Regions from separate parts of the Oleidesulfovibrio vietnamensis genome, predicted to be linked through region 1. Evidence: predicted binding sites of a transcription regulator. Region 1 holds the regulator's gene; each other region holds the start of a gene.
The links. Region 1 encodes sigma-54, which starts transcription at its own class of promoters, with help from an activator protein. Its sites were predicted from a motif close to CTGGCACGGNNNNTGCTT; they were not measured.

Region 1 (4,211 bases):
GCAAATTCAGCTCTGAATTCTTTGTCTTTCAGCAGACGCGAAATCTGTGCGAGAATGCGCAGATGCATGCCGGCCACCTGTTCTGGAGCAAGAACAAGAAAGAATACGTTACACAGCTTGTAATCAAGCGCTTCAAAATCAAGCCCTTCAGAACTGCGACCGACCACCAGCACGATGTGGTCAAGCCCCTCCACCTTGCCGTGCGGTATGGCTATGCCGTCACCGATGCCGGTTGTTCCCAGATTTTCACGGTCCTGCAGAATGCGGACCACGGTATTCTGATCCAGTTCCGGATATTTTTGGATGACCGGTTTCACAAGTTCCGCCAGCACCTCAGTTTTGGTGCTGGCGGAAAGCTCATGAATTATGAGGTCTTTATCCAGGTATTCACCCAGTTTCATTTTTTAGAATCCCGGATCGATCAGCCCGAAGTCTCCGTCCTTGCGACGGTAGATGACATTCACGCGGTTGTTCTGCGCGTTTTTGAAAACGAGAAACTCGTAATCCAGCGCCTCAAGCTGCATGGCAGCTTCATCAATATGCATGGGTTTGGGATCAATCTCATCAGTTTCAATGATGGTGCGCTCGCGCACGCCGTCATTGTCTTTGTAATTGAACACATCCATACGCACGCTGTCATCACTGCTGGAACGGCGCCGATCCTTAGTCTTTTCTGCGTGTTTCTTGACCTGTGCTTCCAGCTTATCCAGCACAAGATCAATAGTGGCATACATATCCTCGCTCTGCTCCACTGCAGAGAGATTCAACCCCTCGCCCGTGCATTGTACTTCCGCCTTGTGCCGGAATTTATCAACGCTCAACAGAACCTGTAACTCAAGGTTTTCTGACTTATTCAAAAAGCGTCCGAGCTTTTCAAAACGGCGGTTGGCATACTTTTTCAAGTGATCGGAAGGCTCGAAGTTCTTGAAAGTGAAAGCGATGTTCATAAAAACCTCCAGAGATTCAGTATCAGGCATTTCTGCCGGAAATCCTTTGGCCTAAAATACAGCTTTTCGTTTCGAAGAAGAAGGGATTCCCATAGCTGTACGATACTTCGCCACGGTTCTTCGAGCAATATTGACTTGCAACTTTTCTTTAAGAATTTCTCCGATCTTTTCGTCACTGAGCGGTTCTTTAGGATTTTCTTCAGAAATCAGGTTCTTTATCAGCGCTTTCACACTTTCAGAACCTACCTCTGTTCCGTCGTTTAACGCCAGTGCACTGTTAAAGAAATACTTAAGCTCCACAATACCATGGGGGGTAGCCACATACTTGTTTGTTGTAATACGGCTGACGGTTGATTCGTGCATTCCTATGTCGTCCGCTATATCCTTGAGAATAAGCGGGCGAAGCCGGGATACGCCTTCCTCGAAAAAACCCCTCTGATATTTAATAATGCTCTCAACTACTTTGTACAGGGTTCGCTGCCGTTGATAAAGGCTTTTTATAAGCCACGAGGCGGAGCGCATTTTTTCCTGCACGTAGTCCTTTTCTTTATCAGTGGTGCCCTTGACGCCTTCTTTATAAAATTCACTCAGCTGGAGATGTGGCAGGCCGTCTTCGTTCAGCAGGATGATAAAATCATCCTCGCTTTTATACACGTAGACATCGGGGCTGACATACGCGGGCTGTTCGTTACCGAAGCGGGAGCCCGGCATGGGGTCAAGAGTCTGGATAAGGTCAAGATATTCTTTAAGGTCGTCCATTCCCAGACGATATTTTCTGAGAAGAGGCTTGTACCGTCGTTTTTCCAGGTCTTCCAGATGATCGCGGATCAGCTCGACAAGCACAGGGTCGCGGTCGTATCCAAGCACTTCGACCTGAACCAGAAGGCATTCCTGCGGAGTACGCGCCGCTATGCCCACGGGATCAAGCCGCTGCAGCAGATGCAGCGTTTCTTCCACCTCTGCCGTACCGGCACCGGCCATTTCCGCCACGTTTTCCACCGTCGCCTGCAGATACCCCGCAGGCGAAAGGTTGCCGATTATGACTTCTGCTATGTCCAGCTGTTTTTCCGTGGCGGAAGACAAGCGCAGCTGCCAGCTGAGATGCCCTTCCAGCGTGGGGCTGGATGAAAAACGAGCCTCAAAGGCGGTCATCTCTTCCGGCACTTCCGCGTCGCGTCCGCCTGCCTGTTTGCCGGTACTGGCAAAATCGCCAAGATAGTTTTCCCAGTCGGCATTCTTTACCAATTCCTGACGGAAAGGGTCGGCTTCTTCTGCTCTCGGGGCTCTCTCTTCAGCCTGAGAGACTGGGCGCTCTTCCTGTGTTTCTTCAAGAAACGGGTTTTCCAGCAGTTCCTGCTGAACGGTTTCAACGAGCTCGACGCGTGAAAGCTGCAACAGTTTGATCGCCTGCTGAAGCTGGGGCGTCATCACAAGCTGCTGAGCGAGTTTAAGCTGCTGTCGTAACTCTAAAGCCATTGTTCAACCGAATCCTTAAGATTATAAAAGCTGAATATATTTTGTTTTTATTGCTCAGAGAATATCAAAGCCCTGATACCGGAGACAGCGGAAACGTATATTCCGTTCTGTTATCCAAAAATCATTCCAAAATACATTCCATGACTCTTTTCTGCCACATATATCTGTGTGATGCAACCGGAGCCGGGGGACTTACAGGCAGAAGCCCTCTCCCAGATAGACACTGCGGGCCTTGGGATCGGCCACAATGGCTTCCGGAGTGCCTTCCAGAATGACCCTTCCTTCGTAAACGAGATAAGCCCTGTCGCAGATATTCAATGTTTCACGCACATTATGATCAGAGATCAACACCCCGATACCTTTGTCGCGCAGTTTTTTGATTATTTCCTGAATATCATCCACGGCCAGAGGATCAATGCCGGCAAACGGTTCATCAAGCAGGATGAACTTCGGGGCGCGGATGAGGGCCCGGGCGATTTCCAGCCGCCGCCGTTCACCGCCGGACAGGTGCATGGCGTATGAATCGGCGATGTGGGTGATGCCGAACTCTTCAAGCAGTTCCTGCGCTCTTGCCTGCTGAGCTTTTTTGCTCAATCCCACATGTTCCAGAATCATCTGCAGATTCTGAGTGACAGTGAGTTTTTTAAAAACAGAACTTTCCTGAGGCAGATAGCTCAAACCGATACGGGCGCGTTCATGCAGCGGCCAGTCGGATATGCTCAGGTCATCCAGCTGCACCTCGCCGGCATTGGGCTTTACAATGCCTATGAGCATATAAAATGTCGTGGTCTTGCCCGCGCCGTTGGGGCCCAGCAGGCCGACAATTTCCCCCTGTTTCACATTCAGGGAAACGCCGCAGACCACTTCGCGCGAACCGTATTGCTTGCGCAACCCTGTAGCCTGAATGACCGCCATTTACTTCTTCATCCTTTTGGGGGCGGAAAAAACCGCATTGACGGGCTTACCAGGCGCGCCCAACACTTCACTTCTGTTCTCGTTCACATAAAACCTGATTTCCTGCCCGCCGATACTGTTGCCCTCGTCGCGAAGTACGGGGTCTCCTTCCATCACAAGCAGTCCTTCCGAAACCTTGTAGGTGGCCTTGCGGCATTCTCCCGATTTCGTCAGCTGCTTCATGCGTACATTACCTTCGGCCACCAGCCTGTTGATCTGGCCGGCGTCAATGGCAGGGCCTTCGGCGTCGTTTTGCTTCGCGGCGGCACTGGCGTTCTTGTCCAGATAGACGGAGATGGAGTCCGCCCACAGTTCAAACTCACCGCGCTGCACGTACACATCCTGTTCAAAAATGATCAGCTGGGCGTTGGCGTCATAAGTCATGGTCTTAGATGTGATGGAGGTGGGAATATCCTCTGCCGCGGTGGCGGGGGCGGCCTGCAAAACCAGACAGGCAAGCAGCACCATAATCATGTGGCCTGTTATGCTAATTCTGTTCATGACGTTTTTCTCCTCGGGCTAAGCCGCTGAAGCCGTCTTCAAGGTACAGAACCATGTCAACGCTTCCGCGGGCTTTAATGACGTTAGTGTCCAGCAGCCACAGCACGTCATGCATGGTACCGTTCATGGCGCCGGTTTCAAACCATACCTTTTCGGGCATGGTCAGTTCACGGGAGCTGCCAAGGTAGGTCAGCAGAGATGTTTTAAGCATTTTGTCTGTCTGCACCAGAACCACATCGTCCCACAGACGCATGGACTGGCTGCTCTGCTTTATTTCGCCCCAGCGCGCTTTAACACTCAGGTTGTCGTTTTGTTTTTCAAGAAAATAGACAA
Region 2 (4,211 bases), 1.1 Mb from region 1:
GTTCAGCACGAACACGCCGCCGTCCTTGATGCCTTCCAGCACGTCGTACTGGTTGACGTATGCGGACTTGTGGCAGGCCACGTAGTCGGCACGGTTGACAAGGTAGGTGGACTGGATGGGGGACTTGCCGAAACGCAGGTGCGATACGGTGAAGCCGCCGGACTTCTTGGAGTCGTACGCAAAGTAGCCCTGAGCGTACATGTCGGTGTTGTCACCGATGATCTTGATGGCCTGCTTGTTGGCGCCCACGGTGCCGTCTGCGCCCAGACCGAAGAACTTGCACTGAACGGTGCCTTCGGGAACGGTGTCCAGAGCGGCGCCCACTTCCAGAGAAGTATTGGAAACGTCGTCAATGATGCCCACGGTGAAGTGGTTCTTGGGACCTGCCACCTTCATGTTGTCGTATACGGCAACAACGTCGGCGGGGGTGAATTCCTTGGAACCGAGACCGTAGCGGCCGCCGAGGATGGTCGGGGCTTCGCCGTGTTCCATGAAGGCGGTGCACACGTCGAGGTACAGAGGATCGCCCAGCGCGCCGGGTTCCTTGGTACGGTCGAGCACGGTGATGGTGTGCGCGGTGGCGGGCAGTGCTGCCAGCATGTGTTCGGTGGAGAAGGGACGGAACAGGCGGACCTTGATCAGACCCACGCGCTCACCCTGCTTCACAAGGTGGTTGACCACTTCTTCAATGGTTTCACAGGCGGAGCCCATGGCGATGATGACGCGCTCGGCTTCGGAGTGACCCACATAGTCAAACAGCTTGTACTTGCGGCCGGTTACGCCTTCAACCTTCTTCATTGCAGCCAGAACCTGCGTGGGAACCTGCTCGTAGAAGGGGTTGCAGGCTTCGCGGGCCTGGAAGTAGATGTCGGGGTTCTGGGCAGTACCGCGGATGTGCGGGTGCTCGGGGTTCATGGAATTCTGGCGGAAAGCTTCCACCTTTTCCATGTTCACCAGACCCTTGATGTCTTCGTAATCGATGACTTCAATCTTCTGCAGTTCGTGCGAAGTACGGAAGCCGTCGAAGAAGTGACAGAAAGGCACGCTGGTTTCAATGGCGGCCAGATGAGCCACCAGAGCCATGTCCATTGCTTCCTGAACGGAGTTGGAAGCGAGGAAGGCAAAGCCGGTCTGACGGCAGGCCATCACGTCCTGATGGTCGCCGAAGATGGACAGTGCGTGGGAAGCAAGGGCGCGTGCGGAAACATGGAAAACACCGGGAAGCAGTTCACCGGCGATTTTGTACATGTTGGGAATCATCAGCAGCAGGCCCTGCGACGCCGTGAAGGTGGCGGTCAGCGCGCCTGCGGCCAGCGAACCGTGCACAGCACCGGCGGCGCCTGCTTCGGACTGAAGCTGACGCACTGAGACGGTCTGGCCGAAAATGTTCTTTTTACCGGCGGCGGCCCAGTCGTCGGCCACTTCGCCCATGTTGGAGGAGGGGGTGATGGGGTAGATGGCGGCGGTGTCGCTCAGCGCGTACGCGATGTACGCGGCGGCGGTGTTACCGTCCATCGTCTTCATCTGCTTGGCCATGAGTATAAACTCCTTTTTCTAACCTTGAAGCATGATGTTATTGAGTGATCGTCAAAGCGGATTCGGGCGTCCGTGACAACCTCATGCGCTGAAGAATGACCGTGCGGCCTGCGGCCCTGAGCGGTCTGCTTCAGCCCCTTTGTTAAACAAAAAGTATGCCATGTGTGTCTTGTGGTTCAAAGCATGTGTTTACAGCCGGTTACCTCCTTCTCCGGATATGGTGCGTGTCCGGAGGATCGTACAGTGTCTGAAAAAAAGGACAGCGGCGGAGCCTGAATGCAGCGCCTCTATCTGGAAAACGTGTGCGTGAACGTGATGAAACTGGCTTGCGGCGGGCGGTTGCAGTGTCTGAAAAAGCGGACTGGTGTCGTGTCTGAAAAACAGGACAGCACATGTTCACGGGAACGTCCGTCAGGTACAGCATACAACAGCATGGCGCCAACAATCAAAGCACAATGTTGTTCTTTTTCAGCAACGCATAAAAATGCGAACGGGACAGACCGGAAGTCTCCAGAATCGCGGGCAGATCACCTTTGTGGCGCGCTATGACGCTTTCCAGATATTTTCGTTCCATCATGTGCTTGAACGACCGCATGTCCGGCAGCGGACAGGGCAGCCCGTCGGCATCCTGCTGATTGCGGGCGCAGCCGGTCTGTCCGCGGGCGGGCAGTTCGTCCGGCTGTTCGCGCAGCAGGTGCGCCTTGGCCGCCTTGATGCGCAGGTCCTGCGGCAGATGCATGGCGTACAGCATGCTTTCCAGCCCGGAAGCCACAAACGCCCGCTCCAGCACGTTGAAAAGCTCGCGGACGTTGCCCGGCCAGTCATGGCGTGCAAGCAGGGTGAAAAAGTCGGAGCTGAAACCCTTGTTGGGCACGTTGTACTGCTCGCACAGTTTGTCGATGTAGTACATGGCAAGGGGTTTCAGGTCGGTCAGGCGCTGTCGCAGCGGGGGCAGCACCACGTGCAGCGTCTTGAGCCGGAAAAGCAGGTCCTTGCGGAACTCTCCGCGTTCCACCATGGCATCCAGATCTCTGTTGGTGGCCGAAATAAGCCTGAAGTCGCTTTTCACTTCCTGTGTGCCGCCCACCGGTCTGAAGGTGCGTTCCTGCAGAAAACGCAGAAAGGACCGTTGCAGCGAAAGGGGCATTTCCCCTACTTCGTCCAGAAAAAGAGTGCCGCCGTCGGCCAGTTTGGCCAGCCCTTCCTGATCAGCTTCGGCCCCTGTGAAAGCGCCTTTTTTATGCCCGAACAGTGTTGATTCGATGAGGGTTTCCGTCAGTGACGCGCAGTCCACCACCACGAAAGGGCCGCCGGCACGTCCGCAGTTTCTGTGTATGGTGCGGGCGAAAAGCTCTTTGCCGGTGCCTGTTTCGCCGGTGATAAGCACATTGGTGTCAGTGGATGCGGCACGCGCCACAATGTCGAACGATTCGCGGATGCGTTCGCTGCTGCCCACCACGCCGTCCAGATTAAGCGCCACGGGCGGCGCCGCCTGTTTGTTCAGTTTTTCCTGCCGGTACTGCAGCGCCCTGTTCAGGGTAAGGGTGGTCTGCTTGATGGGCGTGGGTTTGACCAGATAGTCCCACACGCCGCCCTGTATGGCCAGCTCCGCTCCGTCGGGGTCGCCTTCGCCGGTCAGTATTATTACTTCCGGGCTGTTTTCGTGACTGCGGATTCGCGGCAGAGCCTCCAGTCCGTTACCGTCGGGCAGGCGCACGTCCAGAAACACCACGTCAAATTCTTCCGCGGCAAGCAGCTGCAGACCCTGTTCCAGCGTATGGGCCGAGCGGCTCTGGTACTGCAGGCGCGAAAGCAGGCTTTCGATGGTTTCGCAAACGATGGTGTCGTCGTCTATGACCAGTATTCTGGGCATGGTGCGTTCCGTTGATTACCCGAGAACCTTGCGGATGGTTTCGGAAAGGATGTTGCGGTTGTACGGCTTGGGAACAATGGCTTTGATGTTGGGAAATGCCAGCGCGCCTTCTGCGGCCACGTCGCGGCCGGAGACCATGATGACGGGAACTCGGGGGGCAATATCGCCGATTTCGTCCGCCAGTTCAAGGCCGTTGGTTTCCGGCATGTCAAAGTCGGTTATGACCAGATCGTAGGCCGAAGGATTTTCGCGCAGCAGCTGTGCGGCATGCGAGGGGCTTTTCAGCGCGCGCACGGTGAACCCCAGCGATTCGAGCACACGGGGTATGGTGTGCAGCTGGTCGTCGTCGTCTTCCACAAACAGAATGCGTTCATCGCCCCCGCGCAGGTCTCCCGCGTCGGAAATGGGCAGCGGGGCGCCTTCGGCGTCAAGCATGGGCAGCCAGACCTCGAATGCAGTGCGCCGGAAGGGGTCGGAGCTGACGCGCACAGCGCCGCGGTGCGCTTTGACAATGCCGTGCACCACGGCCAGTCCCAGACCTGTTCCCTCGGTTTTGCCTTTGGTGGTGAAAAACGGATCAAAAATTTTATCCAGAATTACCTGCGGGATGCCGGGGCCGTTGTCGCTGACAGTAAGCTTGAGGTAGTTGCCCGCTGATATGGCCAGTTCCTGCGCCGTTTCTTCCGGTACCGGTTCCTGTTCCAGATTGATGTCCATGGCACCGCCTGTTTCGCGCAATGCCTGAAACGAGTTGGTGCACAGATTCATGATAACCTGATGTATCTGTGTGGGGTCGGCATGG
Region 3 (4,211 bases), 560 kb from region 1:
TTTTTTTTCAAAACCATTCAGCCTGAAAGAACTGGACATCGTGGTGCGCAGGGCGCTGGAAAAACGCCGTCTGCAAAAAGAGGTGACCACTCTGCGCGAAACGCTGCGCCATGACAGCCCGGTACAACGCATCATCGGCGACAGCGCCCCCATGCGCGCCGTAAAAACGCTGGTCGAAAAAGTAGCCCCGCTCGATTCGACAGTGCTTATCACCGGCGAATCCGGCACCGGCAAAGAACTGGTCTCCGACACCCTGCGCGCGCTTTCCGGCCGGGCAGGAGCACCTTTTGTCAAGGTAAACTGCGCCGCCATTCCTGAACATCTGTTTGAAAACGAACTGTTCGGTCACGAGAAAGGTGCCTTTACCGGTGCCACATCTGCACAGCCCGGCAAATTTGAGCTGGCGCACGGCGGCACCCTGCTGCTGGACGAAATTGGCGACATGCCCGCAGCCATTCAGCCCAAACTGCTGCGGGCCGTGGAAGAAAAACAGATCGAACGGCTGGGCGGGCGCAGACCGGTTGCAGTCAACGTACGCATTATCGCCGCCACCAACCAGAACCTGCGTGAACTTGTGGCCCGCAAAGCGTTTCGCGAAGACCTGTATTACAGGCTGGGCGTAGCCGTAATCATGCTGCCTCCCCTGCGCGACCGCAAAGAAGACATACCCCGGCTGGCGGAGCATATTCTCCGCAAACTGGGGCTGACGCTGGGCATACCGGTGCACGGCATCACTGCCGCAGCCGTACAGGCGCTTATGAACCACCACTGGCCCGGCAATGTCCGGCAGCTGGCCAACCTGCTGGAAAGAGCGGCCATCAGCGCACAGGGACGCATTACAGCGCAGGACATAGCCGCTGCACTTGCCGTGCAGAACGGTACATCGCCGCAGCCCTGCACCGCACAGTCTCCGCATGACGCCCCCGCGGCAGAAGACTGCCTGCGTATGCCCCTGCGCGAAACCCTGCACCAGATGGAACGCAACCTGCTGCTGGAAGCGCTGCGCAGGGCGGAAGGCAGCCAGAAAAACGCTGCGGCCCTGCTGGGCCTTACTCCCAAAAACATGTGGGCAAAACTGCAGAAGCATCAGATACGCATCTGAGTGCCGTCGCGTATCTAATTTTTTTAGACCCGACGGAACATCTCACCCCGCCGGCAAGCTGCTGTTCATCCATCATTCCCGACGACATCCCCCGCAGGACATCAGTGCTCCTGCTCTGCGCGTACCCTGTACACGCCTTATCATCTATTTTTTTTAGACTCACTTAGACCCCGCGGCACAAGCCGTCTGCCTGTCTGCGTTCTGCCCCGACGGTCTATAAATTTTAGATACGCACTGCCGCACCCCCCTTTCTCTTCGCCGGTCATCCGATGGGGCCGGACATCTGCCAACAAACATAATGTTATTTTTTACATATAGTTATCGAAAAAAATAAACCGCGCGGCGCGGCTTGGCACAGTGGTTGCCTATAGGAATGCACAACCGCGGCTTGTCCGCAGCAAACGCTTTTCCGCAAAAAGGAGAAAGAACCATGAAAAAGATCATCATGAACCTGCTCAAGGGTGAAGAAGGCGCCACCGCTCTGGAATACGGACTTATCGCAGCCCTCATTGCCGCTGTCATCGTGGCAGCCGTCACCGCGCTGGGTACCAAGGTGAGCGACACCTTCACCTACATCGACTCCAAGATGCCCACCCCCGGTACCTAACAGGGACACAGCAGAATCATCCGCCGACAGACCCTTCAGAGACGGAGCCGGCCTGCAGCCCCCGCTTACCGACAGGCCGTCCTGCAGTATCCGCAACCTGCTCCGCTTATCCGTCCGGCACGGAAGGGATTATCCGCAGACAGCAAAAAGGGCCGGAGCGCATCTCCGGCCCTTTTAGCCACAAAACAGAGGAACACACCATGCAGACCGTCATGCCCATCCTGCTTGTCAGCATTCTGATGACAGCCGTCGTCACCGACATACGGGCCATGCGCATTCCCAACTGGCTCACTTTTCCGGCCATGTTCGCCGGACTGGCGGGGCACGGTGCCGCCGGCGGCGCTGACGGGCTGCTTTTTTCCCTTGCCGGACTGGGACTGGGCGCAGCTCTGATGCTGCTGCCTTTTCTGGCGGGTGTGATGGGCGCGGGCGATGTGAAGCTGATGGGTGCGGCGGGTGCCTTTCTGGGAGCGCAGGGAGTGTTCGGTGCGTTCATATGGACCAGCTTTGCCGGCGGCGCCTACGCTCTGGGCGTTCTGCTGTTTCACCTGCCTCAGCTCCGGGCCGTGGGCCGCGCGCTGCACACATCATTTACCACCATGCTGGTTACCGGCGAGATGGCCTACACCCCCGCAACAGGCGGAAAGGCACTGCCCCGACTGTGCTACGGCGTGGCCATAGCAGCCGGTACCGTAACCTCCATGTACTTTTCAGGCGCATTGGATGCTGTCTTTTCCGGCATCATGGCAATCCGCTGACGGAGAACCGGCATGAAAAAATCATCACTCATCCAGATTGCTGTAGCGCTGGTGCTGGCACTTGGGGCCGGAGCACTCGTCTTCCGCATGATGCAGGCCCCCGCCCGCACGGCACAGCCCCCCAAAGTCGCCAGCGTCATGCTGGCCGTGGCGGCAGCTGATATGACCAAAGGCACAAGAATACGTGCCGAACAGATCACCATGGCCGAATTTCTGCAGCAGACCGCCCCCGCGGGGGCCTTTTCCTCCGCAGATGAGCTTACGGGCAGAGTGCTCGCTTCCGCCGTGACAGCCGGCGAACCCATCACTCCCGCGCGGCTGGTGGAAGACACCGTCCGTTACGGCGGCGTCAGCACCATGATCAGCCCCGGCAAACGGGCGGTGGCGGTAAAGGGCAACAATGTTCTGGGTATGGCCGGATTCATCCGCCCCGGAAACCATGTGGACGTACTGGTGACCATAGATGACAACAGGCGCCCCCAAGACAAGGCCGTGACCAAAACCGTACTGGAGAACATCCGCGTACTGGCCACCGGCACCGAACTGGAACAGCAGGGCGACGACACCGCCACATCACCGGTGGACATCTATACGCTGGAAATGCTGCCCCGCGAGGTGGAAGTGCTCTCTCTGGCTGCTTCCCGCGGAGAGGTACACTTTTCCCTGCGCAATCCGGCAGATACTGATTCCGTCAAAACAGCCGGCACGGACGTCCCCCATGCGCTTTCCATGCTGCGTCCTGCAGCCGCGCCCGCCCGCAAAGCGCGTGCCGCCGCTTCTGTGGAAGTCATCAGCGGAACACAGCGCTCAACACTGAGGTTCAGGCAATGACTGCTTTCAACAAAGCCACAACGCTTCTGGTATGTTTCCGCCATTTTCCGGTACTGGCTGCGGTGCTGCTGAGCGCCGTATGCGCGCAGGCTGCCATAGTGCCCGCCGCAGTGCAGCTGGCCGCCGGCAAATCGGTCGTTCTTGAAACCGCATCCCCTGTCCGGCGGGTTTCAGTGGCTGCGCCGGAGGTGGCACAAGTGCTGGTGCTCTCTCCCACACAGGTCTACGTAACCGGCGTAAAGCCGGGCGGCACCACACTGACGCTGTGGAACGCTGCCGGTGCGGTGTCCCATGTATTCGACATTCAGGTTTCACCGGATATCGCCCGCCTGAAGGAAATGCTGCACAAGCTGCTGCCGTCGGAAAAAGACATAATGGTCATGACGGTAGGTGAATCCATAACTCTGGCAGGCACGGTAAGCAGCCCCGCGCATATTGCCACAGCCATGGACATGGCCCGTATGTACGCCCCCGACAAAGTGACCAACCTCATGAAAGTCGGCGGAATGCATCAGATAATGCTTGAAGTGAAAGTCGCTGAAATGCGCCGCTCCGTCATGCAGCGTCTGGGCATTGATCTGGCTGCCGCGTGGGGCAACAGTTTTGCCTTTACCATGCTCAACCAGCTGTTCACACTTGACAATCAGGACGGAACCATAGGTGTGGGCCGCACCGCCGCTGTGCTGAGCCCTAACAATACCGGCGTGTTTCAGGCACCGGTAGGCGGCATGACACTGACCGGCTTTCTGGATGTGCTCAAGGAAAACGGCCTTGTAAAAGTACTGGCCGAGCCCACGCTGGTCTGCCGGAGCGGTGAGCATGCCAGTTTTCTTGCCGGCGGCGAGATACCCATACCTGTACCGCAGGGGCTGGGCACCGTGGCCATCGAATTCAAGGAATACGGCGTAACGCT
Region 4 (4,211 bases), 1.7 Mb from region 1:
CCCGTTGCCCGATCTGGTGGCCTGATGTTACGGCGTCTTCAACACCTGCACTGATTACGCACCATCCAAACACATAATTATTGTTTTGTACAACACAAATTATAACAAAAAAGGATGAGCATCTGCTCATCCTTTATATTTCAGGAAACGTTACTGAGAACCGTATCAGCGCTTCAGTTCCAGTGCTTTCTGCAGCATGGTGTCTGCAGTTGTCACAACTTTACTCTGCGACTGAAATCCGCGTTGCGTGATAATCATATTAACAAACTCGCGCGATGCATCCACATTGGACATTTCAAGAGTTGATGCCGCCACGGAACCGAAATTTTCTGTCTTTGCCGTTCCTTCCTGCGCTTCACCTGATTCTCTGGTGGCCGAAAAATGATTGCCGCCTTCACGCCGCAGGCCGAATTCGCTGGTAAAGCGGAACAGCGGAATCTGATATAAATCAACAACCTGCCCGTTGCTGAATTTGCCGCTCATAACCCCTTCGCTGTCAATGGCAAGCGACATGAGACCGCCCTGCGCGTACCCGTTTTGTGTGCGGTGCAGGTTGGAGGAAGAACCTTCGTACCCCGTGGTCACCCGCGCCTGACGGGCCGCGCCTGCAAGCCCGGGCAGCTGCGAGGCATTGCTGCCCACGGAAGCGGCGCTGCCGCCCCCTGTCCAGCCTGTGCCTGTCATGCCGAATCCCGCGGTCATTACCTGAGCCCCTCCGCCGGACCCTGCAAAGGTGGCCGTAAACGAAGGATAGCCGTCCGCGCCCATGGCTGCCGGCTGCCAGCTGGAAAGCTGCGAAGCATCCCCTGAAGGGGTATAGGCTGTCATATTGATCAGTTCGCCGTTGGCGTTGAACGTGAGCGTACCCGCCATCAGCAGCCCGGCGGCGGATGTTCCAGCCCCTGCGCCTCCGTCTTCCGAAGGCGGCATGGCCATGACATATTCCACAATGCGCTGTCCGTCGGGACCGTCCGGCGCACCATCGTAATACACCGACACCTCGTGCTTGTTTCCGGCGGCGTCGTATACTGCTATGCTGTCGCTGTGCCCGTATGCTCCGTCGCCCAGCGGGGGTTCCGCCGTGCCGTTCCATTGCTGCAGCAGCGAAAAATACGGATCCGTGGCGCTTGCACTGTTGTCGGAGGTAACCCCGATATTGGAAATGATGGACAACGATGTCGTGGCACTGGGGGGCAGCACCATGTTACCGTTTTCCCCCGCCACCAGCTGCAAATCCTGAAGCCCGCCCGCCACACCATTTTCAATGGGTTTGGCCTGCAGACGGTAACCGCCGGGGTCCACAAGGTACCCTTCCAGATCAAAACGGAAATTCCCGGCCCGCGTGTAATGCGTTTTGTCGCCCTGCGCCACCTGAAAGAATCCTTTCCCTGAAATGGCAAGGTCAGTCACGGTATTGCTGGGTTCAAAGCCGCCCGCAGTGTGCAGAACGCGCACCTCCGCCACAGAGGCACCCATACCCTGCTGCGACATGCCCACCGTGGGATTGTTGCCCCCGGTGGTCACATCCAGACTCGTCAGGTCCTGATACAGCATCATGGACTGCTTGAACCCGACCGTATTGATGTTCGCCAGATTGTTACCGATCACCTGCATACCCTGACTGTGGGTTTTCATGCCGGTGGCTCCGATATACAGCGATGCAATGGTCATACGCGGTCTCCTGCCCGTTGGTCACGCGGGGCTTGGTCACAGGGCAAAATATGCCCCGCGTTGCAGTAAGCACGGACCGTGCCAGATATGCGACCATGCGGGGCGCATACCTCGCTGCCGCCCGCACGGCGGTGTCCGCAAGCTGCCGCTGCCCGCCGCTGCAGATCACTGCGCCGCAACACCGCAGGAAAAAGTTGCCTGCCGGAATGTATGCTCCCGCCAGCGGCATACGCACCCCGTACGCAGGCAACACGGGCGCAGGCAGCACGGACACAGGCAACACGGGCGCAGCAGCCTTTACCCGCAGAAAATAAAACAGGCCGCACCATGTGCAGCCTGTTTGTTGTGTTACGGGCAGTTATGTATGCAGCGGCAGCCGCGCGGCCGTCCGCCATGCGCGGCGAAAGGCAGCCCTCACGGCGGTGTTCCTGCAGCCGGGGCAGAGACAACGGCGGACGGCATGCGGTTACCCCGCAGTTACACGCCGCAGCGTTTCTTCCACGAAGCCACGGTATTCACCAGCAGCTGCGCGATGGTCATGGGGCCTATTCCGCCCGGCACAGGCGTAATGGCAGAGGCCACCTTGCTTACAGGGCCGAAATCAACATCTCCCGCAAGGCCGTTTTCCGTCCGGTTGATGCCCACGTCCACCACCACGGCACCGGGTTTCACCATGTCTGCGGTGACAAAGTTGGCCCTGCCGATGGCCACAAACAGAAAATCCGCTTCGCGGCACTGCTGCGCAAGGTCGGGAGTGCGCGAATGACACACGGTGACAGTGGCATTGGCAAAAGGACCCGAAGCGCCCAGCATGAGCGCCAAAGGCTTGCCCACAATATTCGAGCGGCCGAGCACAACGGTTTTTTTGCCCGCCGGCGACAGGTTGTAGCGTTCCAGCAGTGTCATCACGCCTGCCGGCGTACAGGGCCGGAAGCCGGGAAGCCCCAGCGTCAGTTTGCCCATGTTGACAGGATGAAAGCCGTCCACATCCTTGGCGGGGTCGATAAGTTCAAGACAGCGCTGGCTGTCCAGTCCGGCGGGCAGAGGCAGCTGCAGCAGAATGCCGTCTATGTCTTCACGGGCGTTGAGGGCGACAATGCGTTCCTCAAGCTCCTGCTGCGTGGTCTGTGCAGAGATGCGGAACGCTTCGGAACGGATTCCGGCGTCGGCGCAGGCACGTTCTTTGTTGCGCACGTACACCTGCGATGCGGGGTCGTCGCCCACCAGAATAACAGCCAGCCCGGGCGCTCTTCCGGCGCGGTCTTTCAGGGCGTCCACATCCTTTTTCAATTCTTCGCGCAAAGCCGCGGCGGTGGCTTTACCGTCCAGCAGAATCATGGGCGTACTCCTTGCAGTGTATGCAGCACATAGTATGGTTATGCAGCCTGTCACGCGCCGCCAGACCGGCGCAACAAAAAAACCGGCCGGAGCAGACAGCTCCGGCCGGTGACAGGTCGCACGTATTCAGGGTTCGCAAAGGCGCGATGCGCCGGATATGTGAAATCCCTGTATGACATTGTTTGCATCCTCACCCGCGGGCGGGTTCCGTGGCGGCTACATACAGCCAACCGCGGCAGGATGCAAGCAGCGCGGTTTACTCTTCGCCCAGCCCGAAATGCGAAGCCATGTAAGGGCCGAAGTAGATGCCCTCGTCATCCAGATCTTCCTCGATACGCAGCAGCTGGTTGTATTTGGCCAGACGGTCGCTGCGGCACAGCGAGCCGGTCTTGATCTGCCCTGCGTTCAGTGCCACGGCAAGGTCGGCGATGAAATGGTCTTCTGTTTCTCCGGAACGGTGCGAAATAACCGTGGTATAACCGGCACCCTTGGCCATTTCCACGGTGTCCAGCGTCTCGGTGAGGGTACCTATCTGGTTCAGCTTGATAAGAATGGAGTTGGCCACGCCCTCATCGATGCCCTGAGCCAGAATGTCGGGGTTGGTCACGAAAACGTCGTCACCCACAATCTGCACGCTGTCACCCATTTTAACGGTCATTTCCTGCCAGCCTTCCCAGTCGCCTTCGGCCATGCCGTCTTCGATGGAAATAAGCGGGTAACGCTGGGTGAAATCCATAAGCCAGTCAATCATCTCGGAAGAGGAGAGCACTTTGTTCTCGCCCTTGAGGTGATACTTGCCGTCCTTGTAGAATTCGGAAGCCGCGGCGTCGATGGCCAGGGCCACTTCCGACCCGGGAATATAGCCTGCGGTCTCGATGGCGCGCATGATGTACCGGAAAGCCTCGTCGTGGCTTTTCAGGTTGGGAGCAAAGCCGCCTTCGTCGCCCACGCTGGTCACGTGACCGTCGGCAGCCAGCAGCGCCTTGAGGTTGTGGAAAATTTCAGCCCCCATGCGCAGCGCTTCACTGAAGGTGGGCGCTCCCACGGGCATGATCATGAATTCCTGAATATCAAGGTTGTTGGGGGCATGCTCGCCGCCGTTGATGATGTTCATCATGGGCACGGGCAGTACTTTGGAATTGATGCCGCCGAGGTACTGATACAGGGGCATGCCGATGAAGTTGGCCGCGGCGCGGGCGGTG

Region 2: the regulator sigma-54 is predicted to act here: its motif matches at 1,681-1,698, upstream of nifJ (pyruvate:ferredoxin (flavodoxin) oxidoreductase).
Region 3: the regulator sigma-54 is predicted to act here: its motif matches at 1,452-1,469, upstream of ACZ5D1_RS06545 (Flp family type IVb pilin).
Region 4: the regulator sigma-54 is predicted to act here: its motif matches at 1,739-1,756, upstream of ACZ5D1_RS01565 (flagellar hook protein FlgE).

Annotation. Positions count from the first base shown of each region.
Region 1 covers NZ_AP042419.1:2,056,550-2,060,760, forward strand. Annotated here, with positions in the region: gene ACZ5D1_RS09340 (PTS sugar transporter subunit IIA) at 1-401, opposite strand, end outside; gene hpf (ribosome hibernation-promoting factor, HPF/YfiA family) at 405-947, opposite strand; gene rpoN (RNA polymerase factor sigma-54) at 999-2,423, opposite strand; gene lptB (LPS export ABC transporter ATP-binding protein) at 2,616-3,338, opposite strand; gene ACZ5D1_RS09360 (LptA/OstA family protein) at 3,339-3,878, opposite strand; gene lptC (LPS export ABC transporter periplasmic protein LptC) at 3,865-4,211, opposite strand, start outside.
Region 2 covers NZ_AP042419.1:3,153,619-3,157,829, reverse strand. Annotated here, with positions in the region: gene nifJ (pyruvate:ferredoxin (flavodoxin) oxidoreductase) at 1-1,536, opposite strand, end outside; gene ACZ5D1_RS14175 (sigma-54-dependent transcriptional regulator) at 1,982-3,409, opposite strand; gene ACZ5D1_RS14170 (hybrid sensor histidine kinase/response regulator) at 3,425-4,211, opposite strand, start outside.
Region 3 covers NZ_AP042419.1:1,498,236-1,502,446, reverse strand. Annotated here, with positions in the region: gene ACZ5D1_RS06550 (sigma-54-dependent transcriptional regulator) at 1-1,102, shown strand, start outside; gene ACZ5D1_RS06545 (Flp family type IVb pilin) at 1,533-1,709, shown strand; gene ACZ5D1_RS06540 (A24 family peptidase) at 1,910-2,467, shown strand; gene cpaB (Flp pilus assembly protein CpaB) at 2,480-3,298, shown strand; gene ACZ5D1_RS06530 (type II and III secretion system protein family protein) at 3,295-4,211, shown strand, end outside.
Region 4 covers NZ_AP042419.1:357,130-361,340, reverse strand. Annotated here, with positions in the region: gene ACZ5D1_RS01565 (flagellar hook protein FlgE) at 166-1,671, opposite strand; gene folD (bifunctional methylenetetrahydrofolate dehydrogenase/methenyltetrahydrofolate cyclohydrolase FolD) at 2,149-3,009, opposite strand; gene eno (phosphopyruvate hydratase) at 3,266-4,211, opposite strand, start outside.